Regions from separate parts of the Nocardioides okcheonensis genome, predicted to be linked through region 1. Evidence: predicted binding sites of a transcription regulator. Region 1 holds the regulator's gene; the other holds the start of a gene.
What was found. The regulator HrcA, encoded in region 1, represses chaperone genes, less so after heat shock. The targets are predictions, from matches to a motif close to TTGGCACTCGNNNNNNNCGAGTGCCAA.
Positions count from the first base shown of each region.

Region 2: groL (chaperonin GroEL) is a predicted target of HrcA. The motif match lies at 4,123-4,149, and genes of this name have one in related genera.

Region 1 is NZ_CP087710.1:4,212,080-4,226,251, reverse strand. It holds gene ybeY (rRNA maturation RNase YbeY) at 1-202, opposite strand, end outside; gene LN652_RS20600 (PhoH family protein) at 199-1,245, opposite strand; gene LN652_RS20595 (hypothetical protein) at 1,351-2,586, opposite strand; gene LN652_RS20590 (HIT domain-containing protein) at 2,583-2,936, opposite strand; gene LN652_RS20585 (Gmad2 immunoglobulin-like domain-containing protein) at 3,009-3,965, shown strand; gene LN652_RS20580 (SigE family RNA polymerase sigma factor) at 4,042-4,572, shown strand; gene LN652_RS20575 (GerMN domain-containing protein) at 4,569-5,600, shown strand; gene LN652_RS20570 (16S rRNA (uracil(1498)-N(3))-methyltransferase) at 5,687-6,427, opposite strand; gene dnaJ (molecular chaperone DnaJ) at 6,431-7,606, opposite strand; gene hrcA (heat-inducible transcriptional repressor HrcA) at 7,603-8,625, opposite strand; gene LN652_RS20555 (MBL fold metallo-hydrolase) at 8,696-9,559, shown strand; gene LN652_RS20550 (hypothetical protein) at 9,614-9,979, shown strand; gene LN652_RS20545 (hypothetical protein) at 10,321-10,536, opposite strand; gene LN652_RS20540 (DUF3097 domain-containing protein) at 10,631-11,476, shown strand; gene hemW (radical SAM family heme chaperone HemW) at 11,838-13,055, opposite strand; gene LN652_RS20530 (AMP-dependent synthetase/ligase) at 13,103-14,172, opposite strand, start outside.
Region 2 is NZ_CP087710.1:3,486,134-3,500,305, forward strand. It holds gene LN652_RS16995 (hypothetical protein) at 1-530, shown strand, start outside; gene LN652_RS17000 (ATP-grasp domain-containing protein) at 538-1,395, shown strand; gene LN652_RS17005 (TadE family protein) at 1,584-2,258, shown strand; gene LN652_RS17010 (pilus assembly protein TadG-related protein) at 2,270-4,066, shown strand; gene groL (chaperonin GroEL) at 4,311-5,939, shown strand; gene LN652_RS22060 (collagen-like domain-containing protein) at 6,125-7,489, shown strand; gene LN652_RS17025 (hypothetical protein) at 7,584-8,147, shown strand; gene LN652_RS17030 (hypothetical protein) at 8,228-8,734, shown strand; gene LN652_RS17035 (nucleotidyltransferase family protein) at 8,731-9,282, shown strand; gene LN652_RS17040 (AAA family ATPase) at 9,338-10,204, shown strand; gene LN652_RS17045 (vWA domain-containing protein) at 10,201-11,337, shown strand; gene LN652_RS17050 (XdhC family protein) at 11,330-12,463, shown strand; gene LN652_RS17055 (sigma-54-dependent transcriptional regulator family protein) at 12,595-13,812, shown strand; gene LN652_RS17060 (ScyD/ScyE family protein) at 13,940-14,172, shown strand, end outside.

The sequences.
Region 1 (14,172 bases):
TCGGGAAGGCCAGCACGTCGGTCGGGCCCTCCTTCTCCATCCACTGCTCGTTGAGCCCGGCGATGGTGTCCTCGTCGACGGCCTTGATGCACAGCTCGGCCTGCGGGTGGACGCGCATCTGGTCCATGACGAAGCGCGCCAGCTGGGACAGCCGGCGCACGTCGACGTCGTGGCCCGACTCGTTGAGGACCTCGATGCTCATCGCTTGCTCCCGCCCCTCGCACGGTCGGGACGGGCGGACGTCGGCCGCTTCGCCTCGCGCTCGGCGTCGAAGACCTCGTAGGCCTCCACGATCCGGCCGACCAGGCGGTGGCGCACGACGTCGGTGCCGGTGAGCCGGCAGAACGCGATGTCGTCGACGCCCTCGAGGATCCCCTCGACGACGCGCAGCCCGGACTGGGTGCCGGAGGGCAGGTCGACCTGGCTGGTGTCGCCGGTGACGACGATGCGCGAGCCGAAGCCGAGCCGGGTGAGGAACATCTTCATCTGCTCGGGCGTGGTGTTCTGCGCCTCGTCGAGGATGATGAAGGAGTCGTTGAGCGAGCGACCGCGCAGGAACGCCAGCGGCGCGACCTCGATGGTGCCGGCGGCCAGCAGCTTGGGGATCGTCTCGGGGTCGACCATGTCGTGCAGCGCGTCGTAGAGCGGCCGCAGGTAGGGGTCGATCTTCTCGCTGAGCGTGCCGGGCAGGAAGCCGAGCCGCTCCCCCGCCTCGACGGCCGGGCGGCTCAGGATGATCCGGTTGACCTCCTTGGCCTGCAGCGCCTGCACGGCCTTGGCCATCGCGAGGTACGTCTTGCCGGTGCCGGCCGGGCCGATGCCGAAGGTGATCGTCGACTTGTCGATCGCCTCGACGTACTTCTTCTGGTTCAGCGTCTTCGGCCGGATCGTGCGGCCGCGGTTCGACAGGATGTTGAGGCTCAGCACGTCGGCCGGGCGCTCCTGGGTCTCGGTGCGCAGCATCTGCACGATCCGCTCGACGGTCTCGTCGCTGACCCCCTGGCCGGTGCGCACGAGGGTGACGATCTCGTCGAGCAGCCGCTCGGCCATCGCCACCTCGGCGGACTCGCCGGTCAGCGTGATCCGGTTGCCGCGGACGTGGACGTCGGCGTTGAAGACCCGCTCGATGACCCGCAGGTGCGCGTCGCCGGGGCCGAGGACCGAGACCATGTCGATGCTGTTGGGGACGACGACGGTGTGCGCCGGCTTCTCCTGGGGAGCGCCTGGCTGGTGGGAGTCAGTCATGGATGCCCGTGTCGGGCGGCCTTCCGAGTCGGTGGCAGAGCCCTTCCATGCTACCGAGGAGGCGGCGTCCGGCCCACTCGGTTGTGGTGCACACCCGCGAAGGCGTCAGGGACGGGTGATCTGCAGCATCCCGAGGCACATCTCGTCCGTCGTGCCCTCGCCCCACACGACGTAGCGGTCGGGCTGTCCCTCGAACGCCGGGAGCTTGTCGCGCAGCCACTGCACGTGGCGGCAGGTCACCTTGACCTGCTCGAACGGCTCGAGGCGGATCGGCTCGATCGGCCGGCTGCCCTGGTCGTCGAAGTCCCACACCGGGATGTCGAGGATGGTGCGTGCCCGGGGGGTGCCGGGGTTGACCTCGATCCTGATGGAGCGGCCGAGCAGGTGCATGTGGGCGGCGACGCCGTGGATGACGATCGGCTCGGCGAGGTTGCGCACGCAGGACTGGGTGTTGCCGGGCTTCGGCGTGCCGCCGCAGAGGACGTAGAGCGCGTCCGCGGTGTTGCCCTCGGAGCCGAAGCGCTGCTTGACGTCGGCGAGCGAGGCGTCGCGGTCGCACAGCGGCCCGTCGTCGTGGGCGCGACGGCACGGCAGCTCGACCGGTGCGGGCAGCAGCATCGTGTGCAGCGCCTGGTAGTCGCGCCGGCCCGGCGCGAGTCGCAGCTGGGCGGCCGAGGTGTCGGGTCCCGGACCGGCGAGCAGGTTGTAGTGGACCTGCATGACGATGCGGGTGCCCTTCTCCAGCCGGGTGCCGAAGCCGGGCTTGACGACCGACTCCTCCCCGCCGGGCGCCCAGGCACCGATCCACGACGCGTCGTTGACGTCCTGGAACGGGTCGAGGCCGGTGCCGCCGAAGCAGGTCCAGCCCTCGCCGTCCTCGGCCGCGTCCTTGGCCTCGGCGGCCTCGACCTGGTCGGGCCGCACGCGGAACAGGATGACGTGGTGGACCACGTCGGGGTTGCCGGGCAGCACGTGGGTGCCGGTGAGCCACGCCGGCTCGTCGAGCTCGGGGTCGAGGAGGAAGCACCGGTAGTCGTCGGTGCCGGCGCCGTAGGGGGCCGACGGGGTGTAGCTGCCGGGCATCGCGATCGTCGTGCGGGTCTCCCCGCGACGCAGCGGCTTGCCCTTGCGCGGCACGGAGTAGTGGCCGGCGTGGCCGGCCCCGGCGGCCGCCTCCTCGGCGGTGCTGCCGGGGGTGGCAGGCGTGGCGGCCGGCTGGGTGGCGGAGCCGCCCGTGCCGTCTCCGCCCTCGCTCCCGCCGCTGCCGCCACAGCCGGCGAGGAGCACCGCCGCGGCGGTCACGGCGACCGCGGCGCGCAGGCGCGACCGGAGCGCGCTCACACCAGTGCCTCGGACATCCGCGACGTGCCGGCGAGCACGTGGAGGTGGGTGTGGAACACGGTCTGACCGGCTCCCGCGCCCGTGTTGGCGATGAGGCGGTAGTCGTCGTTGCCGGCGGCGCGGGAGACCTCGTCGGCCAGTGCGACGAGGTGGCCGAGGACGGCCGGGTCGGCGGCAGCGGAGGCCGCCGCGTTCTCGTGGTGGTCGAACGGGATGACCAGGGCGTGGAACGGGGCCTGCGGGTTGAGGTCCGCGATGGCCAGGGCGCGGTCGGCGCGCCCGAGCACCTCGGCGGGCACCTCCCCCGCGACGATCCTGCAGAAGATGCAGTCGGCATCCGTGACGGTCATCGCACCAGCCTAGGGCGTCGCGGCGCGGCGTGGGACCCGTTGCCGTCCGGTCCGCGCGCCTACCGTGGCGCCATGACCTTCCCCGTCCGCGTCTCCGCGCGCCCCGACGTACGCCGCTGGGCGGGCGCGGCGGCGCTCGCGGCCGTGTGCAGCCTGACCCTCGCCGCCTGCGGGGGCGACCCGGCCCCGGTCTCCGACGAGACGAGCGAGCCCCCGGCCGGCGGGTCGTCCGAGCCCGCGCCGACCGCGTCGCCGTCCGAGCCGACGGGGTCGCCCACCGCGTCGGAGTCCCCGACGGAGTCCCCGTCCGGCACGACCGTCCCGGTCTACTTCGCCGGCGACGGCCCCGACGGGTCGACCGTCCTGTTCCGCGAGTTCCACCGCGTCGAGGGCGACCCCCTGCTCGAGGCCGCTCGCCTCGTCGTCGGCGGCGCGCCCGACGACCCGGACTACCGCACGCTGTGGCCACAGGTGGAGATCAGCTCGGTGGCCGCGACCGACGGGCTGCTGGTCGTCGAGATGCCCGGCGACGGGTTCACCGACCGCCCCGACGGCATGGGCGAGCGTGACGCGCGGCTGGCGCTCCAGCAGCTGGTCTACACGCTCCAGGGAGTCCAGCAGGAACGCGTGCCGGTGCTGGTCAGGCGGGGTGGCAGCGACTTCCGCATCTTCGGGCTGCCCACCGACGTCGAGCTCGAGGCCGCGAACCCGATCGAGACCCTCAACCTGGTCAACATCACCTCGCCCGCCCAGGGCGACACGGTCACCGGCGACACCCTCACCGTCACCGGCGTCGCCAGCTCGTTCGAGGCGGCCGGACCGTGCCGGCTGCTGCGCGGCGACGAGGAGCTGGCGATGGCCGGCTACCAGGCCGAGGGCTGGCTGGACCGGCTCTTCCCCTTCGAGGCGCAGCTGCCGCTCGACGGCGTCACCGGCGAGGTGACGCTGCAGTGCGAGACCGACGACCCGTCCGGCGGCACGGAGGGTCCCGGCCCGGCGGTCGACACGAAGACGATCACCGTCGGCTGACACGTCAACCGTTCGGCGCGCCGGGGCGTCCCACTGCGTGACCATCCAGACCAGATCCCGTCGAGAGAGGGCTCCCGTGGCGGACCACCTCAGCCTCGTGGGCGCCGACGCCGACGTCGCGGTCGAGCAGATGTACGCCGCCCACTGGCGCCAGCTCGTCCGGCTCTCGGCGCTGCTCGTCCACGACCAGCAGGCCGCCGAGGACGTCGTCCAGGACGCGTTCGTCGCGATGCACGGCCGCTGGTCGCGGCTGCGTGACCCCGAGAAGGCGCTGGCCTACCTGCGCCAGGCGGTGGTGAACCGGTCGCGCTCGGCGTTGCGGCACCGCGCCGTCGTCGAGCGGCACGTCCGGACCTCGACCACCCACGAGACGACGGTGGAGGGACCGAGCCTCGGCGGCGCCCGTCGTGACGCGGTGCGCGAGGCGCTGGGCCGGCTCACCGAGCGGCAGCGCGAGGTGCTGGTGCTGCGCTACTACCTCGACTGGTCCGAGGCGCAGATCGCCGACGCCATCGGCGTCTCGCGCGGCGCCGTCAAGCCACACGCATCCCGCGACAGCGCAGCCCTGCGCGAGCTGCTCGGCGACTGGTGGGAGGACCCGTCATGAACGACGAGCTGATCCGCGACCTCCTCCACGAGGTCGCCGACGACGTCGAGCCGGGCGACCGGCTGGACGCGATCCGCGCCGCGACCGCGCCGGCCCGTCGTACGCACCGTGGGTGGTGGGTCGGCGGCGGCGCCGGGCTCGTCGCGGCCTCCGTGGTCACGGCACTCGCGCTGACCACCGGCGGCGCGCCGCAGACGGACGGTCCGGGTCCGGCCGACGTCCCCTCGGCCCCGCCGTCCTCGCCGACGACCGCGCCAGCTGCGCCGACCGCCGTGCCGACCGACCCCGGCCCCGGCAGCGGGGTGGTGGCCGTCTACTTCGTCGGTGACACGACCCGCGGGCCGCGGCTGTTCAGGGAGTTCCAGCCACGGGCGGACCGTGGCGACGCTGCGGCGGAGGCCCTCGTGGCCGCCGTCGAGGGCCGGGCTCTCGACGCCGACTACCGATCGGCGTGGCCGCTCGGGGCGTCGGTCCGCAGCGTCGAGAGGACCGCGAGCGGCATCGTCGTCGACCTGCGCGACGTCCCGGACGAGCGGCCCGACGGCGTGAGCGCGCAGGATGCCGGGCTGGCGGTCGAGCAGGTCGTCCGCACGGCCCAGGCCGCCTACGGTCTCGGGAAGCTCCCGGTCAGGCTGGTGCTCGACGGGGCCGAGTCCAGCAGGATCCTCGGCGTCGCGACCGCCGAGGCGCTCACCGGCGCACCGGACGCCGACGTGCTCGCACCCGTGTCGCTGTCCGAGCCCGCCGAGGGCCAGGTCGTGCGAGCGGGCCGATTCATCGTGACCGATGGCCGGGCCATCAGCACCGACGGGAGGATCACGCTCCGGGTGCAGCGCTGGCAGGGCACGGCCGTGGCGCTGGGTCCTGTGACCTTCACCCTCAGCCCGGTGGACGGCCCGTTCGAGGCCTTCGGCGGGGACCTCGGTAGCGACGACCTGCAGCCCGGCGAGTACGCCGTCATCGCGACGGTGCAGAACGCCGACGGCACGGTGGACTCCGACACCCGGCGGATCACCGTCGTCGACTGAGCCCGCACCCTACGGCCGCCTCCGGCAGCGGTGGGTGAGGGCCCCGGATCCCCTTCACACACCGCCCGCCGGCGCGACGTGTCGGGTCAGCCCCAGCGCGGCGTGCGCGCGAGCAGCGCGGCGACGGCGACCACGCCGGCGGTGGACGTGCGGAGCACCTCGGCGCCGAGGCGTACGGTCCGGGCGCCGGCGTCCTCGAGCGCGGCCAGCTCGTCGGGGGCGATGCCGCCCTCGGGACCGACGACGACGACGATCCGGCCGGTGGCCGGGACGTCGAGCGACGCGAGCGGCTCGGTGGCGTCCTCGTGGAGGACGACGGCGAGGTCGGCCTCGGCGACCACCGCGGCCAGGTCGGCGGTGGTGGCGAGGGGGACGACGGTGGGGTGCCACGAGCGGCGCGACTGCTTGGCGGCCTCGCGGGCCGTCGCCTGCCACTTCGCGTGCGACTTCGCCGCTCGCTCGCCCTTCCACACCGCGACCGACCGCGCAGCGGCCCACGGCACGACCCTGTCGACGCCGACCTCGGTGAGGACCTCGACCGCGAGCTCGCCGCGGTCGCCCTTGGGCAGCGCCTGGACGACGGTGAGTGCCGGCTCCGGCTGCTCGCTCGTGACGACGTCCTCGACGGAGACGGTGAACAGCCGCTTGGCGGTCGAGGCGACCGCGCCGGTGGCGGCAGTGCCGAGGCCGTCGGTCAGGACGACCCGTTCGCCCTCGCGCAGGCGGCGTACGGCGACCGCGTGGTGCGCCTCGTCACCGGTGACCTCGACGACGGAGCCGACCGCGACCCCGGCCAGCGACCCGACGAGGTGGACCGGCAGCGACACGGCTCAGCTGCCCTGGAAGGCGTCGCGCAGCCGGCCGAACATCGACTTGTGCGGCGCCTCGACGCGCCCGTCGGGCGTCTCCTCGCCGCGGATGGCGGCGAGCTCGCGCAGCAGCTCCTCCTGGCGCGGGTCGAGCCGGGTCGGGGTGTCGACGCGGACGCTGACCACGAGGTCGCCGCGACCACCGCGCAGGCTCGGCACGCCGAAGCCCTTGATGACCTGCTCGCTGCCGGACTGCGTGCCGGGCCTCACGTCGAGCTCGAAGGTGGTGGCGGTCTCGGAGTCCTCGGCCTCCCCCACCTGCGGGAGGTCGGCCTCGAGCAGCGGCAGGGTGAGCGTGGTGCCGAGGGCCGCCGCGGTCATCGGCAGCGAGATCGTGGTGTGCAGGTCGTTGCCGTGACGGGTGAAGGTGGCGTGCGGCTCGACGTGGATCTCGACGTAGAGGTCGCCGGCCGGACCGCCGCCCGGGCCGACCTCGCCCTGGCCGGTGAGCTGGACGCGGGTCCCCATGTCGACGCCGGCGGGGATCTTCACGGTCAGCGTGCGGCGCGAGCGGACCCGGCCGTCGCCGGAGCACTCGCGGCACGGGTCGGGGATCACCGAGCCGTAGCCGCGGCACGCCGCGCACGGGCGCAGGGTGCGGATCTCGCCGAGGAACGAGCGCTGCACCACCGCGACCTCGCCCTGGCCGTGGCAGGTCTCGCAGGTCGTCGGCGACGTGCCGGGAGCGGTGCCCTGGCCCTCGCAGGCCTCACAGGTCAGCGCGGTGTCGACCTTGAGGTCGCGGGTGACGCCGAACGCCGCCTCGGCGAGGCTGACGTCGAGCCGGATCAGGGCGTCCTGGCCGCGCCGGGCGCGCGATCGCGGGCCGCGGGCCTGGCCGCCGGCCGCCGCACCGCCGCCGAAGAAGGCGTCCATGATGTCGGTGAACGAGAAGCCCTGGCCGGCGCCGCCGAAGCCCTGGCTGAACGCGTCGCCGCCACGGTCGTACGCCTGGCGCTTCCCGGGGTCGCTCAGCACCTCGTAGGCGCGGGAGACGTCCTTGAACCGCTCCTGCGTCGCCGGGTCCGGGTTGACGTCGGGGTGGAGCTGTCGGGCCAACCGGCGGTAGGCCTTCTTGATCTCGTCGGCGCTGGCGTCACGCGAGACGCCGAGGATCTCGTAGGGGTCCTGGGTCACTGGTTTCCTTCATCGAGGATCCGCGAGACGTAGCGCGCCACCGCGCGCACGGCCGCCATGGATCCGGGGTAGTCCATCCGGGTGGGTCCGACCACGCCGAGGGAGCCGAGGTGGAGCTCCTGCGGTCCGTAGCCGGTGGCCACGACGCTGGTCGCGGCGAGCTCGGAGTAGGGGCCTTCGTGGCCGATCCGCACGGTGAGCGCGTCGACGCCCGACTCCCCCAGCAGCTTGAGCAGCACGACGTGCTCCTCCAGCGCCTCGAGCAGCGGGCGCACGGCGGTGTCGAAGTCGCCGTAGCGCGCGAGGTTGGCGGCGCCGCTCACCGCGACGCGCTCGTCGCTGCGGTGGTCGGACATCGCCTCGGCGAGCACCTGCACCACGGCGCGGGTCACGTCGACCTGCTCCGGGCGCACCGCCTCCGGCAGGTCGGTGACCGCCGCGGCGGCGGCCGCGATCTGCACGCCGGCGCTGGCCTGGTTGATCGCGGCCCGCAGCTCGCCGAGGTCGGCGTCGGCCACCGGCGCGTCGAGCTCGACGAGGCGCTGCTCGACCCGTCCGGTGCTGAGGATCAGGATCAGCATCAGGCGGGTCGGGGTGAGCGCGACCAGCTCGACGTGGCGCACCGTGGAGCGCGACAGCGTCGGGTACTGCACGATGGCGACCTGCCGGGTCAGCTGGCTCAGCAGCCGCACCGAGCGCTGCACCACGTCGTCGAGGTCGACCGCGCCGTCGAGCAGGGTGGAGATCGCCCGGCGCTCCGCGGCGCTCATCGGCTTGAGCGTGGCCAGACGGTCGACGAAGAGGCGGTAGCCCTTGTCGGTGGGCACGCGCCCGGCGCTGGTGTGGGGCTGGTGGATGTAGCCCTCCTCCTCCAGCACCGCCATGTCGTTGCGGACGGTCGCGGGCGACACGCCGAGCCCGTGCCGCTCGACGAGGGCCTTGGAACCGACCGGCTCCTCCGTCGCGACGTAGTCCTCCACGATGGCGCGCAGCACGTCGAGCTTGCGGTCGTCGACCACGGCGGCCCTCCTCGCTGGCACTCGTCTGACGGGAGTGCCAACTCTACTCGCACACCGTAGGGTCGCGAACATGACCGACGACACCCCACGGTTCCAGGAGGTCGCACCCCGCGTGTGGGTGGCGCACTACGACTGGATGCACGTCAACATCACCCTCGTCGGCGGCTCGGACGGCCTGGTCATGGTCGACACGCACGGGTCGGCGGCGCAGGCACGGGTCGTCGCGGACGACGTGCGCCGCCTCGGCGCCGGCCCCCTCACCGCGCTGGTCAACACCCACGAGCACTGGGACCACCACTTCGGCAACGCCACGATGGTCGAGCAGTTCGGCGAGATGCCGATCCACGCCACGGAGTGGGCGCGCGACCACATCGAGGTGTCCGCCGGCCACACGTTCGACATGTACGAGCAGGCCACCGACCACCCGCGGCGCGAGGAGGTCCTCGCCACGACGGTCCGCCTGCCGGACCGGACCTTCTCCTCCGCTGTCCAGCTCGACCTCGGCGACCGCGCGGTCGAGCTGATCCACCCGGGCCGCGGCCACACCGCCGGCGACCTCGTCGTCCGGGTGCCGGACGCCGACGTGGTCCTCGGGGGCGACCTGATCGAGGAGTCCGACCCGCCCTTCATCGGCGACGACTCGTGGCCCATGGAGTGGCCGCTCACCCTCGACCTCGTGCTGGGCCTGATGAGCGACCGCACCGTCGTCGTCCCCGGCCACGGCCAGGTCGTCGACAAGGCGTTCGTCCAGGACCAGCGCGCCGAGCTCGGCGTGATCGCCGAGACCATCCGCGACCTCGCCTCGCGCGGCGTGCCCGTCGACCAGGCGCTCGAGGTCGGCGAGTGGCCCTGGGAGCCCGAGCGCCTGCAGAGCGCGGTCCGGCTGGGCTACGAGCACCTGCCCCGCAGCCAGAAGCGGCTGCCGCTCGTCTGAGCCCCACCCGCAGGGGGCTGGCCCACCGTCCGGCGCCCCGGGTAGACCGGGACGATGAGCGATGACAACGCCCCCGACCCGGCCCTGTCGACCGAGCAGCCCGAGGCCTCGAGCGGCACGAGCCCGGCCGACGACGACCACTCCGGCGGCACCGCGTCGCCCGACGACGCGACGCTCGGCGGGATCTCCGACGACCAGCTCCCCGACGACCTGCAGCCGGGCGAGGACAACCCGCTCGCCGAGCCGCTCGACCCGGACGCGGAGGAGACCAAGAGCCGCGACGAGCTCGAGATGGACGCCACCCAGGAAGACCTGGGCAACCCGCCGGTCGAGTCGTCGGACGACGGCGAGGACTCCGAATCCGCCGCCGACGCGAACGACGGCGACGGTGCCCAGGGCGCGGGGATCAGCGGCGGCTGAGCCCCGCTCGTACGCCGTCTGCTCGGTGAGTCGCCCGGAGACTCACGTCCGAGGGTGGCGGCAGACGACATCCGCCGCCGCAGGGTGGCGGCAGACGACATCCGCCGCCGCAGGGTGGCGGCAGACGACATCCCGTGCGCCGATCCCGACGTCGTGTGCCGCCACGGTCGGCGGCGGGACGTCGTGTGCCGCCACGGTCGGCGGCGGGACGTCGTGTGCCGCCACGGTCGGCGGCGGGACGTCGTGTGCCGCCACGGTGGGCGGCGGCGGGACGTCGTGTGCCGCCACGGTCGGCGGCGGGACGTCGTGTGCCGCCACGGTGGGCGGTGGGCGTACGTCGCCTATCCCTGGGTCCTGGCCAGCCAGCCGAAGAAGACGACCCAGCAGGCCACGACGAAGAGGATGATCAGCAGCGCGGCGCTCAGGTCGATCCACAGCGGGAGCCGCACCGGACGGTTGGTGCCGTCCTCCTCGTAGTCACCCTTGAGCCGCGCGACCGCGCGTTGCAGACGCGTCCGGCTGCCCGGCGACGCCGCCGCCCTGTCGCTCCTCGTCACGCCGCCGGTCGTGCCGGTCGATCCGTCTGCTGTCGCGCGTGTCTGCACGGCGTGCCACCCCCATGTCCGAGTTCCGAGTGCCTAACGTAGACCAGTGCCTGCCGATCGATACGGAACCGACGTACTCTCCACCGACTGGCGCCGCCCCGCCAAGGGCCGCGCGGTCGAGGTGCCGACCGAGCTCGGCATGGTGGTCGAGGAGGTCACGACCGACTGGTGCGGCGAGGTCGTCGCCGTCGACCGCGACATCGACACGCTGACGCTGGAGGACCGGCGCGGCAAGCGTCGGACGTTCCCCCTCGGCCCCGGCTTCCTGCTCGAGGGCAAGCCGGTCATCCTCACCCGCCCGGTACGCGCGGGCGCACCGGCCGCCCCGACCCGCACGGCCTCGGGCTCGATCGCGGTCGCCGGCGCGAAGGCCCGCGTCGCCCGGCAGAGCCGGATCTTCGTCGAGGGCCGCCACGACGCCGAGCTCGTCGAGAAGGTCTGGGGCGACGACCTGCGCATCGAGGGCGTCGTCGTGGAGTACCTCGGCGGCGTCGACGACCTCGCCGACCACCTGCGCGACTTCCGGCCCGGACCGGAGCGCCGGGTGGGTGTCCTGGTCGACCACCTGGTCGCCGGCTCGAAGGAGGCACGGATCGCCCAGGGCATCGCGCGCTCCCCCATCGGCAAGCACGTGCTCGTCGTCGGGCATCCGTTCATCGACATCTGGCAGGCCGTCAAGCCCGACCGTCTCGGCATCCCCCGCTGGCCGCACGTCCCCAAGGGCATCGACTGGAAGAAGGGCACCTGCCAGCAGCTCGGCTGGCCGCACCGCGACCAGGCCGACATCGCCCGCGCCTGGAAGCACGTGCTGGGCCGGGTGACCTCCTACGCCGACCTCGAGCCCGCCCTGCTCGGCCGGGTCGAGGAGCTCATCGACTTCACGACGGCGTAATTGGCTCGCTCCGCTCGCGGTGTCCCCGGCGCCTGAGCCCGCTCGTTCGTCGTCGGTCTGCGACCTCCCCCGCTGCGCTCCTCCGCTCGCAGCCCTCCTCCTGCACTCCCGGGCGCGCCAGGGGACGGGCAGCTCCCGGAGCCAGCCGGCCCGGTGTGCGGCTGGGGCGTCGGGGGCTCGTCGCGGCGCGCCCGTGACGTGCAGGAGGAGCGGCAAAGCCCGGAGGAGCGAAGCGGAGGAGGGGTGCGGGCGCGACGACGAACGAGCGGGTTACGAGCGCCGCGACATGCGAGCGGAGCGAGCCAATCAGCACGGCGGGCTCAGGCGCCGGGGACACCGCGAGCGGAGCGAGCCAAATGACTCAGTCAACGAGGTCGCGCACGACCGCGTCGGCCAGCAGCCGGCCGCGCGCGGTGAGGACCAGCCGCTCGGCCGCGAGCTCGACCAGCCCGTCGGCGACGAGCCGGGCCACCTGCGCGCGCCCGGTGGCCTCGAGCGCCGAGACCGGAAGGCCCTCGACGAGCCGGATCTCCAGCAGCACCCGCTCGACGCGCTGGTCGCGGTAGCCCAGCACCTCCCGGGCCAGCGCGGGCGAGACGCCGCGGGCGAGCCGCTCGGCGTAGGCCGCGGGGTGCTTGACGTTCCACCACCGGGTCCCACCGACGTGCGAGTGCGCCCCGGGCCCGACGCCCCACCAGTGGCCGCCGGTCCAGTAGAGCAGGTTGTGCCGGCACCAGTGGTCGGGCGACGTGGCCCAGTTCGACACCTCGTACCAGCTCATCCCGGCGGCGGCGAAGCGCTCGTCGGCGAGCTGGTACTTGTCGGCGAGGTCGTCCTCGTCGGGCATCGGCAGCTCGCCGCGGGCGACCTGGCGACCCATCGCGGTGCCGTCCTCGACGATGAGCGAGTACGCCGAGACGTGGTCGGGCTCGCAGTCCAGCGCGGTGTCGACCGAGGTCTCCCAGTCGGCCAGCGATTCACCCGGGGTGCCGTAGATCAGGTCGAGGCTGACGTCCTCGAACCCGGCCCGGCGGGCCCACTCCACTGCCGCGGGCACCCGCATCGGGTCGTGGGTGCGGTCGAGCGTGCGCAGCACGTGGTCGACGGCCGACTGCATGCCGAAGCTGATCCGGTTGAAGCCGGCGGTGCGTAGCTCCTCGAGGTCCCACGCGGCGACGCTGTCGGGGTTGGCCTCGGTGGTGATCTCGACGTCGTCGACCAGGCCGAACTCCGCTGCCGCGCTGGCCACGATGGCGCCGAGGTCGGCCGGCTTCAGCAGGGTGGGAGTGCCGCCGCCGAAGAAGATCGTCTCGATCGGGACGTCGCGGTGGCCGAGCACCTGCCGGGCGAAGCGGATCTCGCGGATCGCCGCCTCGGCGTACGACGAGCGGCTGGCGCCCACCTCGTCGCCGAGCTCGTGGGCGGTGTAGGTGTTGAAGTCGCAGTAGCCGCACCGCACGCTGCAGAACGGCACGTGGACGTAGAGGCCGAACGGCTTGCGGCCGAACTCGGCCCACGCCTCGTCGGGCAGCAGGCCGTCCTCGGGGGCGACGTCGCCGTCGGGTTGAGCGGGGGGCACGCGGGTATCCAACCACGCGGGCACCCCCGCTCAGCAGTCCCGGTCGCTCAGGCGTACATCTCCTCGATGAGCGCCTTGTGGTTGTCCTCGACCACGTTGCGCTTGACCTTCATCGACGGGGTGAGCTCGCCCGACTCGACCGTGAGGTCGTGGTCGAGGAGGCGCCACTTCTTGATGGTCTCCCAGCGGTTGAGGTGGCTGTTGAGGTCGTCGACGTAGTCACCCACCATCTTCTGCACCGCGTCCGAGCGGACGATGTCGGTGTAGGACGCGCCCTCCATGCCGTTCTCCGCGGCCCAGCCGGCCATCGCGTCGGGGTCGAGGGTGACGAGCGCGACGCAGTAGTTGCGCTCGTCGCCGAAGACCATGAACTGGCTGGCGTAGGGGCACACGGCCTTGAACTTCGACTCGATCGCCGGCGGGGCGATGTACTTGCCGCCGGAGGTCTTGAACAGCTCCTTGATCCGGCCGGTGATGACCAGGTGGCCGTCCTCGTCGAGGGCGCCCTTGTCGCCGGTGTGCAGCCAGCCGTCGGAGGTCAGCGTGCGCGACGTCTCCTCGGGCAGGTTGTGGTAGCCGTCCATGACGCCCGGGCCCTTGATCATGATCTCGTCGTTGTCGCCGAGCTTGACCTCGCTGCCCGGGAAGACCGGTCCGACCGTGCCGAACTTGTTGGCGTCGGGGTGGTTGACGAACGACCCGGCCGAGGTCTCGGTGAGCCCGTAGCCCTCGAGGATGGTGATGCCGGCCGCGCCGAACCACTCCGCGATGTCGCGGTTGAGCGCCGCGGCGCCGGAGATGAAGAAGCGCACGCGTCCGCCGAAGCGGTCGCGGATCTTGGTGAAGACGAGCTTGTCGAACAGGCCGTGCTGCGCCTTGAGCGCCAGCGGGACGGACCGGCCCTCGCGCTTGCGCCGCTCGACCTCGAGGCCGACCTCGAACGCCTTCTTGAAGATCTTCTCCTTGGCGCCGCCCTCGGCCGCCTGCATGGTCACGATGCGGCCGTGGGCCTTCTCGAAGATGCGCGGCGCGGCGCCCATGAAGGTCGGCTTCACGACGCCGAGGTTGTCGACGATCTTGTCGACGCGGCCGTCGATCGCGGCGGCGAAGCCGCAGG
Region 2 (14,172 bases), 730 kb from region 1:
GGTTCTTCCCCAAGGCGCGGATCGTCGGCCTCGACATCGAGGACAAGACGTGGCTGACCAAGGGCCACGTCCACGCCTACCACGGCGACCAGACCGACCCGGAGGTGCTGCACCGCATCATCGAGGAGCAGGGTGCCCCACTCGTCGTGATCGACGACGGCAGCCACATCCCGGCCCACGTGCGCGAGTCCTTCCGGATCCTGTTCCCGCTGCTGCCCGACGGCGCGATCTACTGCATCGAGGACACCCAGACGTCCTACTGGCCCGCCTGGGGCGGCCAGCTCGACCCGCGGGCCCCCGGCACGTCGATGGACCTCGTCAAGGACCTCGTCGACGGCCTCAACCACGAGGAGTTCCTCGTGGAGGGCTACGAGCCGACCTACACCGACCAGTGGGTCCGGGCGGTGCACTGCTACCACAACCTCGTGATCATCGAGAAGGGCGACAACCGCGAGGGCTCCAACCGCGACGCGGTCGCCCACGAGCTCTACGGCGCCAGCGAGATCCCGGCCGAGCGCTCCGACGCGTGAGCGGGCGATGACCGTCCTCCTCGCCACCAGCGGCGACCTCCCGACCGGTGAGCCCGGCGCCGCGGCACTCGACGCGGCGCTCGCCGAGCGTGGGGTCGACGCCACCTGGGCGCGCTGGGACGACCCGGCCGTCGACTGGGCGGCCGCCGACCTCGTCGCCGTCCGCTCGACCTGGGACTACGTCACCCGCCACCGCGACTTCCTCGCGTGGACGCAGGCGCTCGACCAGTCCCGCCTGCTCAACGGCGCGGACGTCTTCGCGTGGAACCACGACAAGCGCTACCTCACCGACCTGGGGGACCTGCCGGCCGTGCCGACGGTCCTCGCCGACGACCGGCCAGCGCTGGCCGCCGCGGTGGCCCGCTTCGGCACCGCCGTGGTGAAGCCGCGCGTCGGCGCGGGGGGAGCCGGCCTGATCGTGGTCACCGACCCCGACGACCCGCGCCTGGGCACGCCGGTGCAGAGCCACCCCGACTACCCCGAGGTCGGTGGCCCGTGGGTCGTCCAGCCCCTCGTCGAGTCGATCCGCACCCACGGCGAGACGTCGGTCTACGTGCTCGACGGCCACCTCGCCCAGCGCTTCGACAAGCTGCCGGGCGAGGGTGACGTCCGCGTCAACGAGGAGTTCGGCGGCCGGGTCCGGGCCGTCGCTCTCGGCGACGTCGCCGACCTCGCGCTGCGCGCGGCCGATGCCATGGCCGCCCGCTTCGGGCGCCCGATGGACTACCTCCGCGTCGACCTGCTGCGGTGGCAGGGGGAGTGGGTGGTGAGCGAGCTCGAGCTGATCGAGCCGGGCCTCTACCTCGACGTGTCGCCCGCCAACGCCGCACCCTTCGCCGACCTGGTGGCCTCGCGCCTGCGGTAGTGCCGTCCGGACCACCCCGCACATGGTCATTTCGGGCTATACATCTCGACCGTCGTGCTGACGCATCCTTGATCCGCTGTCACTAGCGTTCGGCAAAGGTCGGGCGCGCTGCGCCTCGGGCGCCAAGACTGTGGCAGCAGGTGTCGTACGTCGTCTGCAGCGGCGTGGGGACAACGAGGGAGTAGTCGATGAGGTTCTTCGCCAGGCGACGGGACGATCGCGGTGCGGTCGCGGTCGAGTTCGCCCTCACGGTGCCGATCCTGCTGCTCTTCTTCCTCGGCACCATCGAGCTCGGCCTCTACATGAAGGACAACATCTCGATGAGCAGCAGCGTGCGCGCGGGCGCACGCTCGGCGTCGGCGGCCGCCGACGCCGGACCGGGCACCTGCGAGGCGAGCGCCTCGCCCCCGCCGTGCTCGCCCGCCTCGGTGCCCGGGTTCGCGCAGGCCGCGGCCGACACCATGCAGACCGCCGGCATGGCCATGAACTCCGCCGACATCCAGTGGGTGATGGTCTACAAGGCCAACGGGGCCGGCTTCCCGGGCACCGGCTCCACCATCCCCGCCAGCTGCTCGGGCGTCGCGAACTGCGTGATGTACGTCTGGGACGCGGGCGTCGTCACCGCCAACGGCACCGGGCGCTTCCGCTACTCCAGCGGGTCCTGGGCGTCGGCCACCGTCAACGCCTGCCTCAACGAGACCGACGCGGTCGGGGTCGCGCTCCGCGCGAACCACAACTGGATGACCGGCCTGATGAACAGCGTCCTCGGCGGCGCCAAGGTGATGACCGAGCGCACCGTCATGAAGTTCGAGCCGCTCGAGCAGGACCGGTGCAAGCCGGGCACCCCCAACGCGCACAACTGATCGGACGAGAGATGAGAGCCCCCACCACCTGGCGCAGGCGTCGTGACGAAGCGGGCGCGACCGCCATCATCGTCGCGATGTTCTTCGCCTTCATCGCGCTCCCGCTCGGCGCCGCCTCGGTCGACCTGGCCCGCCTCTACGTCGAGCTCCAGCGGGTCCAGGCGGCGGCCGACGCCGCCGCCACCGCGGGTGTCACCTTCATGCCCGACGACTTCGACGCCGCCCGCGCCCGCGCCATCGAGGTCGCCGAGGACAACGGGTTCCCCAACTCCGGCACGTCGTCGGTGACCGTCGCGGCCGGCACGAAGCCCACGCAGCTCAAGGTGACGGTGTCGTCCACCGTCAAGAACGCCTTCGCACGCTCGTTCGGCATCTCCCAGTCGACCATGTCCCGCTCGGCGCTCGCCGACTTCAACGGGCCCGCGCCGATGGGCAGCCCGTGCAACAGCTTCGCCAACGAGCCCGCCGGGTCCGCGCAGCTCGGCCCGCAGAGCTCCCAGACCAAGGTCCCCACCTACGCCAGCTGCTCGAACCCCCAGTTCTGGGGCGCGATCACCGGACCGGAGACCTGGAAGGACCAGGGGTCGCAGTACGACGCCCGCAAGTGCGGCAGCGGCGAGGACGGCTGCAGCGGCGGGGTCAACGACGAGTTCGACCCGCGCGGCTTCATCTACCTGATCCGGGTCGCCCCTGCCGGGGTCGGGCAGTCGGTGAACCTGCAGATCTACGACCCGGCCTACGTCGAGACGGCGGCCGACTGCTCGACCGGCCCGACCGCGAACATCTCGTCGTCCGCCAACGGCAACTACCCCTACGCCACGACCGACGCCAGCGACCGCTACAAGAACGACAACGTCAACGCGACGATGTTCTGCACCGGCGACTCGGACAACAGCGGCCGACGCTTCGGCGTCGAGGTGCCCACCATCACGTCGTTCACGGTGCGCAGCCCGGTGGACAACCTGAACCCGTACACGGCTCCGGCCCTCAACCCGACCGAGTGCACCAAGCAGTGGCCCGGTTACGCCTACACGGGCAGCACCGGCCCCCGCGAGCGGAACCTGCGCAACCTCGGCAGCAACGCCGCCCTGCAGGAGGAAGTCGCACGGGTCTTCCACCAGTGGGTCAACCTGTGCACCTTCACCCCGACCCAGGCCGGTGACTACTACCTGCAGGTCCGCAGCAACGTGGCCATGCCGTTGGCCTACACGCTGGACTCGACCGGCGCGGTGGCCGGCAACGCGAACGTCTACAACCAGGCTGCCGACAACCCGCTCGTGCTCGGCAACGGCACCAACCAGTTCGCCGTCCGCGCCGTCACCGGCGCCGCGGCCGGCGCGATCTCGGTCTCGCCCTGGGAGAAGATGCGCATCTTCGCCAACGCCGACTCGGCCAACACGCAGTTCAACCTGGTGCGCGTGGTGCCGGCGGCGGCCAACAAGACCCTGGTCATCACCTACTTCGACGTCGGTGAGGCCACCGGCACGACCGCGGGCAGCGTGCAGATCCTGCCGCCCGGCGACGCCAAGATCGGTGCCGCGGCGATGACGTCGATCTCCGACTGCAAGGCGACCGGACCCACGACGGGAACGCTGACCAACTGCAAGGTCAACGGGGTGACGTCGGCGACCAACAACGGCAAGCTGCAGACGATCCGGGTGCCGATCCCCAACACCTACACCTGTCAGACCTCCAGCCAGGGTGGCTGCTGGTTCCGGGTGGCGATCAACTTCCCCGGTGCGACCGTGACCGACGCGACCACGTGGACCGCCCGCATCGTGGGCGAGCCGGTGCGCCTGATCGAGTAGCCGCGCCCTCCGCGCCACGAGCACTGCCGACGCCGTCCCGGACCTCCGGGACGGCGTTTGCACTCTCGGGGGTCGAGTGCTAAACATGAGGCTGGCACTCTCGACTGGAGAGTGACAACGACCCGGGTGACGCTGAGGTCGGCAAGGCCGGTGGGAATGGATCGCCGGCGGAGCCGGTCGTCCGTCGCGGGCAGCCTGCCCGGGGACACCACCAGACTCACGTCGATAGGAATCGCGAAGAGTTATGCCGAAGCTGATTGCTTTCAACGAGGAGGCCCGCCGCGGCCTCGAGCGGGGTATGAACACCCTCGCCGACGCGGTCAAGGTCACCCTCGGCCCCAAGGGCCGCAACGTCGTCCTGGAGAAGAAGTGGGGCGCCCCCACGATCACCAACGACGGTGTCTCGATCGCCAAGGAGATCGAGCTGGAGGACCCCTACGAGAAGATCGGCGCCGAGCTGGTCAAGGAGGTCGCCAAGAAGACCGACGACGTCGCCGGTGACGGCACGACGACGGCCACCGTCCTGGCCCAGGCCATGGTCCGCGAGGGTCTGCGCAACGTCGCGGCCGGCGCGAACCCGATGGGTCTCAAGCGCGGCATCGAGGCCGCCGTCGAGGCCGTGTCCGAGCAGCTGCTCGCCATGGCCAAGGACGTCGAGACCAAGGAGCAGATCGCGTCCACCGCGTCGATCTCCGCCGCTGACACCACCGTCGGCGAGATCATCGCCGAGGCGATGGACAAGGTCGGCAAGGAAGGCGTCATCACCGTCGAGGAGTCCAACACCTTCGGGCTGGACCTCGAGCTGACCGAGGGCATGCGGTTCGACAAGGGCTACATCTCGGCCTACTTCGCCACGGACCTCGAGCGCATGGAGGCCGTGCTGGAGGACCCGTACATCCTCATCGCCAACTCCAAGGTGTCGACGGTCAAGGACCTGCTGCCGCTGCTGGAGAAGGTCATGCAGTCCGGCAAGCCGCTGCTGATCATCGCCGAGGACGTCGACGGCGAGGCGCTGTCGACCCTGGTCGTCAACAAGATCAAGGGCACCTTCCGCTCCGTCGCCGTCAAGGCGCCGGGCTTCGGTGACCGCCGCAAGGCCATGCTGCAGGACATCGCCATCCTCACCGGTGGCCAGGTCATCTCCGAGGAGGTCGGCCTCAAGCTCGAGTCGGCCGGCATCGAGCTGCTCGGCCAGGCCCGCAAGGTCGTCATCACCAAGGACGAGACCACCATCGTCGAGGGTGCCGGCGACCAGGGCCAGATCGAGGGCCGTGTCAACCAGATCCGCGCCGAGATCGAGAAGTCGGACTCCGACTACGACCGCGAGAAGCTCCAGGAGCGCCTCGCCAAGCTGGCCGGCGGCGTGGCCGTCATCAAGGTCGGCGCGGCCACCGAGGTCGAGCTCAAGGAGCGCAAGCACCGCATCGAGGACGCCGTGCGCAACGCCAAGGCCGCCGTCGAGGAGGGCATCGTCGCCGGAGGTGGCGTGGCGCTCGTCCAGGCCGCCGCCACCGCGTTCGACAAGCTCGACCTGGTCGGCGACGAGGCCACCGGCGCGAACATCGTCCGCGTCGCCACCTCGGCCCCGCTCAAGCAGATCGCGATCAACGCCGGTCTCGAGGGCGGCGTCGTGGCGGAGAAGGTCGCCAACCTGACGGCCGGTCACGGCCTCAACGCCGCGACCGGTGACTACGTCGACATGATCGCCGAGGGCATCATCGACCCGGCGAAGGTCACCCGCTCGGCGCTGCAGAACGCCGCGTCGATCGCCGCGCTGTTCCTCACCACCGAGGCCGTCGTGGCCGACAAGCCCGAGAAGGCGCCGGCCATGCCCGGCGGCGACATGGGCGGCATGGGCGGCATGGACTTCTGATCCATCCCCCTCGTTCCACCGGCAGGGCCTCCGCTTCGGCGGGGGCCCTGCTGCCATTTCGTGACGGACCTCGGCCCGTGGACGGGTTCCGGTGTTCCCGGGACGAGGAGCGCTTCTGGCTCCTAGGCTCGTCGTGCGCAGAGCCGCCGTGGGGGTGGCCGCGCACTCATCCCCCAGGAGCCCTCGTGACCCACTTCAAGCCTGCGCGCCTCGGGCAGCGCACCGTCCCCGCCCTGATCGTCGCCGGCGCCCTCGTGGTGTCCGCCGGCGTCGGCGGCGCCACCGCCGGCGCCCTCATCACCGGCAAGGACATCCGCGACCGGTCGATCACGGCCGACGACATCGCCAACCGCACCATCGGCAAGCAGCAGATCAGCACGGACGCGCTCGACAGCCTCCGCACCAGCTGGAACTCCGGCGTGGGCGCGCCGAAGGCCGGCGACGGCGACACCAACAGCTGGTACCTCGACACCGCGACCGGCGACGCCTACAAGAACACCCCCGGCGGCTGGTCGTTCCGCGTCAACATCATGGGCGCCACCGGTGCCCCCGGCGCGGTGGGACCGCAGGGCGCCAAGGGCGCCGACGGTGCGACCGGCGCCCAGGGCGCGAAGGGCGACCGTGGTGACGCGGGAGCCGACGGCGCCAAGGGCGACACCGGCGACCAGGGAGAGAAGGGCGACCAGGGCGACACCGGTGCGACCGGCGCCGCAGGCAGCCAGTGGCTGCGCGGCGCGGGTGCTCCCGGCAACGGCCTCGGCACGACCGGCGACTGGTACCTCGACACCGACTCGTGGGACGCCTACCAGAAGGGCGCCCAGGGCTGGGCGCCCGTCGTGAACCTCCGCGGCCCGATCGGCCCCAAGGGCGACACGGGTGACACCGGCGCCACGGGTGCGACCGGCGCGACGGGCTCGACCGGTGCGCAGGGTCCGCAGGGCACGACGGGCGCCACCGGCTCGGCCGGCGCGACCGGTGCGCAGGGCGTGCAGGGTCCGCAGGGGCCGCAGGGGCCGGCCGGTCCGACGGGTCCGCAGGGGCCCGCCGGGGCCACCGGCGCCACGGGCGCGACCGGTCCGCAGGGACCCGCCGGCGGTGCGCTCGTCCTCAAGGACGCCAACGGCGTGACGCTCGGTGACGTCGTCCACATGGACTCCTACGGCGTCTCCTTCATCAGCTCGACCGGCTACCTGCTGTCCGTCGCGTGGGACGGCACCAGCAGCCCGGCACAGATCTACTACACCTCCTCCTGCGCCAACGTGAACAGCGGCCAGGCCTACCTCAACGACGGCGGTACTCCAGGACAGGTCAACTTCGGCAAGGCCGCGGTCTACAGCGGCTCGCTGGGGTCGTGGATGGTGCCCGCCACCGTCACGTCCGGCTACACGACGTCGGTGTCCTTCACGTCGGCGTCGATCGACAACCCCGACTGCGGTGCCAGCGCCGGCAGCAACAGCGGGTGGCTGCTGGAGACGGCGACCCGCACGGCCCTCGGCCTGCCGGCCGGCGGAACGGTCAACCAGGTGGCAGTCCCGCTCGAGGTCAACTGACGCAGGCGCTTCCACACCCAGCACGGCCCCCGCCCACGGCGGGGGCCGTGCTGCGTCCGTCCCCGCGCTCGGTGCACGCTGGTAGGAATGGGCCATGCGCCTCCCCGTGCCCGGCCCCCGCGACGTGATGTCCCTGCTCGAGCGCGGGGGTGACCAGGTCGAGGCGGTCATCGGCGCCGTGCCGCGGATGCTGACCCTGCTCGACGACGCCGAACGGCTGCTGGTGCGGGCCTCGGGCGCGATCGAGCGGGTCCGTGAGGTGACCGAGGCGGCGAACGTCGTCGTCGTGCGGGTCGGGGGAGTGGTCGACGACGCGCAGGTCCAGGTCGGGAGGGTCACCACCCTCATGGACGGCCTCGAGCCGTCCCTGACCCGGCTGCAGCCGACGCTGGAGACCCTGGCCGACACCACCCACCCCGACGAGGTGAAGGCGCTCGTCCGGCTCGTCGACCAGCTGCCCGTGCTGACGGAGCGCGTCGAGCAGGACGTGGTGCCGATCCTCGGCACGCTCGGCTCGGTGGCGCCCGACGTGCACGACCTGCTCACCGTCGCCCGCGAGCTCAACGACATGCTCGCCAAGCTCCCCGGCATGGGTCGGATCAGGCGCCGGATCGACGAGCAGGAGGGCGAGGACGACACCGACGCCACCGTGCGCTGAGCGGGAACGGATCGCGACCCGCGTCCGTCCCACTCCCACGGGCCGGTGACCACACCGGCCCGGCCAGACCAGGAGGAACCGTGAAGACCCTGCGCAGCCTCGTCGCCGCCCCCGTCACCGTGCTCGCCCTCGCGACCCTGTCCGCCTGCGGCGGAAGCACCACGGACTCCGACGCGCCCGAGTCGGCCCCGTCCTCGTCGCAGACCTCCGACGACTCCGACGCCGCGGGCGCCGCCTCGGACGGCACGCTCGCCCTCACCGCCGACGGCACGACGGCCGGCAAGTGCGCGGTGCCCAACGCGGAGACCCTCGCCGGTTTCGACACGGCCTTCGCGGGCACCGTCGCCTCGATCGACGGCGGCACCGTCACCCTCGACGTCGACCAGTGGTACGCCGGCGGCGACGGCTCGACCGTGACCGTCGACGCTCCCAGCAAGGACCTGCGGGACCTCCTCATGGCGGTCGACTTCCAGGAGGGGAAGACCTACCTGGTCAGCGCCGACGGCGGTCGGGTCACGCTCTGCGGCTTCACCGCGGAGGCGGCCCCCGAGCTGCAGGCGCTCTACGACCAGGCGTTCGCCGGGTGACCTCGGTCGCCGGGCTGCTCCTGGCCGCCGGCGCGGGTCGCCGGTTCGGCGGCCCCAAGGCGCTGGCCCGCGACGACGACGGCACGTCGTGGCTGCTGCGGTCGGTCCAGGCGCTGCGCCCGTGCGCCGAGGTGGTGGTCGTCCTCGGCGCCGGGGCCGAGCAGGCCGCGGCACTGCTGCCGATGTCGGTCGCGCGGGTGCGCGCCGATGACTGGGCCGACGGGATGGGCGCGTCCCTGCGTGCCGGTCTGGAGGCGCTGGAGGGGACGGACCACGACGCCGCGCTCGTCACGCTCGTCGACCTGCCCGACGTGGGGGGCGACGTGGTCGGGCGACTGCTCGGCGCCGCCCGCGGCAGCGACGTGCTCGCCCGGGCGGCGTACGACGGGGTGCCGGGGCACCCGGTGCTGATCGGCCGGGACCACTGGGCGGGCGTCGTCACCTCGGCCGCCGGCGACCGCGGTGCGCGTGACTACCTCGCCGCCCGCGCCGTCGACCTCGTCGAGTGCGGCGACCTCGCCACCGGCGTCGACGTCGACGCCCGCTGATCGTCGCCACCCCTCGCCAACGTGGGACCAACGTGCCGGGTCGTAGCCTGACGGCATGGACTCCGCTGCTGACGTCGCCGCCCGGCTCGGCGCGACCGGCTACCTCGCCGACGACGAGCTGGCCACGGTCGTCTTCCTCGCCTCCCGCATGCAGCGCCCGCTGCTGCTCGAGGGGGAGCCCGGCACCGGCAAGACCGCGCTCGCCGAGGCGCTGGCGCAGGCCCTCGACCTGCCCCTCGTCCGGCTGCAGTGCTACGAGGGGATCGACGCCAGCCAGGCGCTCTACGACTGGGACTTCCCGCGCCAGATCCTGCACCTGCGCGCGCTCGAGGCCGCCGGGGCGGTCGACTCCGACGAGGCCGAGAAGAGCCTCTACGACGAGCGCTTCCTGCTCGCCCGCCCGGTCCTGGCCGCGCTGCGCCAGGCGCCGGCGGTGCTGCTGGTCGACGAGGTGGACCGTGCCGACGACGAGTTCGAGGCGTTCCTGCTCGAGGTGCTGTCGACCTGGCAGGTGACGATCCCCGAGTTCGGCACCGTCACCGCTCCGGAGCCGCCGCTGGTCGTGCTCACCTCCAACCGCACGCGCGAGCTGCACGACGCGCTCAAGCGACGCTGCCTCTACCACTGGATCGACCACCCCGGCCTGGAGCGGGAGGTCGAGATCGTCCGTTCCCGCGCGCCGGAGGTCGGCGAGCAGCTGGCCCGCCAGGTCGTGTCCCTGGTCCAGCAGCTGCGGGTGCGCGACGACCTGCTCAAGCCGCCGGGCGTCGCCGAGACCCTCGACTGGGCGCGGGCACTCACGCACCTCGGCACCACCGACCTCGACCTGGCCACGGCCGCGGCCACGCTCGGGGCGCTGCTGAAGTACCGCGAGGACGGCGACCGGGTGAAGGCGGCCCTCGACCGGATGCTGTCGCGATGAGCGTCGGAGCCGAGGAACTGCACGCACCCGACGAGGTGCTGCTCGGCTTCGCCCGCGCGCTGCGGGCGGCGGGCGTCCCGGTCACCCAGGACCGCGCCCACGGCTTCCTGGCCGCGGTCGCGGCGGTGGGCCTCGACGACCGTCGGGCGACCTGGTGGGCGGGGCGGGCCACCCTCTGCGGCTCGCCGGACGACCTCGCCCGCTTCGACCAGGTCTTCGCCGCGTGGTTCGACCACCGCGACGGCCCGCCCCGGGCGAGACCGCGCGAGACCCCGCGCCCGGCGACCGCCCACCTGCTGCCCGACGCGGAGAGCGGTGGCGCCGGCCGGGGCGACGAGGACGAGGACGTGCTGCGGGTCGCGGCGTCGGAGTCGGAGGTGCTGCGCCACCGCGACGTCGCGACGCTCGACGCGCACGACAAGCGGCGTCTCGACGCGATGTTCGTGCGGCTCGCGCTGCGCCCGCCCACCCGGCGCACCGCCCGGCACCGCCGCTGGCACCGCGGGAGCGTGGACGCGTCCCGGACGCTGCGCGCCTCGCTGCGGCGGATGGGCGAGCCCGGCGAGATCGCCTGGCGCCGCCGCGGCACCCGGCCCCGGCGCGTGGTGCTGCTGGTCGACGTCAGCGGGTCGATGAGCGCGTACGCCGACGCGCTGCTGCGCCTGGCGCACCGGCTGACGCAGTCGGCGCGCGCCCACGGTGGCGTCGTCGAGACGTTCACCGTCGGCACCCGGCTCACCCACGTGACGCGCGCGCTGCGCTCACCGGACCCCGACCGGGCGCTGGTCGCTGCCGGGGAGGTGGTGCCCGACTGGTCCGGCGGCACCCGGCTCGGCGAGACGCTGCGGGTCTTCCTCGACCGCTGGGGTCAGCGCGGGATGGCACGTGGCTCGGTGGTCGTCGTGTTCAGCGACGGGTGGGAGCGCGGGGACGCGGCCCTGCTCGGCGAGCAGATGGCCCGGCTCCAACGGGTCGCCCACCGCGTCGTGTGGGTCAACCCGCACCGCGGCAAGGCCGGCTACGCCCCGCTCCAGGGCGGTGTGGTCGCGGCCCTGCCGCACTGCGACGACTTCCTCGCCGGCCACTCGCTGGCGACCTTCGCCGACCTCACGGAGGTGATCGCGCGTGCGTGACGTGCTGCCCGAGCTGATGCAGTGGTGGGAGGCGGGCGAGACCGTCGGGGTGGGCACCGTGGTGGCCACCTTCCGGTCCGCGCCCCGACCGGCCGGGGCGTCGATGCTCGTCGGGCCCGACGAGTCCGCGGTCGGGTCCGTGTCGGGCGGGTGCGTCGAGGGCGCGGTCTACGAGCTGGCCCAGTCCGTCGTCGCCTCGGGCGAGCCGGTGCTGGAGCGCTACGGCGTCTCCGACGACGACGCGTTCGCCGTCGGCCTGACCTGCGGCGGGATCCTCGACGTCTTCGTCGAGCGGGTGTCGCGCGAGACCTTCCCCGAGCTCGGCGAGGTGGCTGCCGACGTCGAGGCCGGCCGACCGGTCGCGCTGGCCACCGTCATCGAGCACCCCGACCCGACGTGGCTCGGCCGGCGGATGGTCGTACGCCCCGACGCGCCGGCCGGGGGCACCCTGGGCTCGCCGCGCGCCGACGCCGCCGTCCACGACGACGCCCTCGGCCTGCTCGCCGCCGGGAGCAACGCCACCCTCACCTACGGGCCCGACGGCGAGCGCCGGGGCGAGGGGATGCGGGTCTTCGTGTGGGGCTTCGCCCCCAAGCCCCGGATGCTGGTCTTCGGCGCGATCGACTTCGCCGCCGCCGTCGCCAAGGTGGGCTCCTTCCTCGGCTACCACGTCACGGTCTGCGACGCCCGGCCCGTGTTCGCGACGAGCTCGCGCTTCCCGGGCGCCGACGAGGTCGTCGTCGACTGGCCGCACCGCTACCTCCGGGCCGAGGTCGACGCCGGCCGGGTCGACCGGCGCACGGTGCTGGCCGTGCTCACCCACGACCCCAAGTTCGACGTGCCGCTGCTCGAGGTCGCGCTGCGGCTGCCCGACGACGTGCGCCCCGCCTACATCGGGGCGATGGGCTCGCGACGCACCCACGACGAGCGGATGGAGCGGCTGGTCGACGCCGGCCTCGACGACGCCGAGCTGGCCCTGCTGTCGTCCCCGATCGGGCTCGACCTCGGTGCCCGGACCCCGGAGGAGACGGCCGTGTCGATCGCCGCGGAGATCGTCGCGCGGCAGTGGGGCGGGTCGGGGGAGCGGCTCGCCGCGACGTCGGGTCGCATCCACCACGACGACTGAGCGCGCGGCGCACGTCGTGTGCCGCCACCCCGGGTGGCGCGACGGTCGGCGCGAACGTCCTCGGTGGTCCAGATTCCCTGTTGCGAGCGTCACAGGCGAGTTAGGTTGGCCGCGACCACAGGGGAGCCGCCATGCCGAGCGAGGATCTGCACGCACGCCGCGTCGACGCCGTGCGCGCCTGGACCCGCTTCGTCTCCGACGGGGACGCGCAGGCGGTCCGGCCGGAGATCCTGCGCAGCTGGCAGCTGTCCGGGGTGGTGTCGCCGACGGTGACCCACGCGCCGCTCGCCGACGAGGGTGACACCGCGGAGTTCTGGAACGCCTCGCCGCTGCAGACGGCCGTGTCGCGGGTCCAGGACGAGCTGCGGCGCACCGCCGAGGACGGCGACCTCGTCATCGCGGTCACCGACGAGCAGACCCGCATCCTGTGGACCTACGGCGGCCGGGTGATGCGGCGCAAGGCCGAGACGGTCAACTTCGTGCCGGGCGGCAGGTGGGACGAGCAGAGCGTCGGCACCAACGCGCTCGCCATCGCCGGGCGCACCGCGAAGCCGTCGATGGTGTTCAGTGCGGAGCACTACGCGGAGGTCGTGCACAACTGGGTCTGCTGGGCGGCCCCGGTCTTCGACCCGGTCACCGGTCGCAGCCTCGGGGTGATCGACCTGTCGACGACGTGGGACCGCACGCACCCGATCGGGCTGGCGACTGCCCGCGTGATGGCGCGCCTGATCGAGGGGGCGCTGCCGGCCGACCGGCGCGGCGACCCCGGCGCTGCGGCCGCGCCGGCGGACCCCGGGCTGACGCTCGGACTGCTCGGGACCGCCGAGGTGTGGCTCGACGGCCAGCGGCTGCTGCTCAACAGGCGCCAGACCGAGATCCTCGCGCTGCTCGCCCTCCACCCGGGCGGGTTGTCGGTCGAGCACCTCCACTCCCTCCTCTACGGCGACGCCGCCGTCACCACGTCCACGCTGAAGGCGGAGGTCTCGCACCTGCGGGCCGCCCTCGCCGGCCAGCTGTCGTCGCGGCCGTACCGCCTGACCCTGCCGGTGACCACCGACGTGGAGGAGGTGCAGCGGCTGCTGCGCCGCGGCGACGTGCGGGCCGCCGTCCGGGCCTACGGGGGCGACCTGCTGCCCGGCACCGACTCGCCGGCGCTCGTCCAGATGGGCGACTACCTCGCCGTCAGCGTCCGCGAGGCGCTGCTGGCCGATCCCGACCCCGACGCGGTGCTGCGCTACAGCGACCTCGCTCCCTACGACACGGCGGTCGTCGAGGCCTGCCTCGCCGCCATCCCGGTGCACCACCCGGTGCGGCCGCTGCTCAAGGGCAAGCTCGCCAGCGCCCGCTGAGCGGGCACAAACTGGGTAATTCCCGAGAGATCCGTCGCTGCTCTGGCGCGGTCGGCGTCCCCGGAGGACGCTCGGTAGGAGCGCGCTGCGCCGGGGAGGAGGCGCAGCCACGTTCCGAGGAGCACGCATGGCAACGACACGACCAGGGGTGACCGCAGCGGTCGCCGCGCTGCTCGCGGGGGGACTGCTCGTCGCCCCCGCCCCGTCCGGGGCCGCACCGGCGTCGGACCCCACGACCGTGGCGAGGAAGCTCGTCTCGCCGCTCAGCATGGCGGTCGCCGGCGACGGCACCGCCTACGTCAGCCAGAACTTCGCGGGCCTGCTCACGGCGGTGCCCGCCGGCGGCTCGCCCGAGGTGGT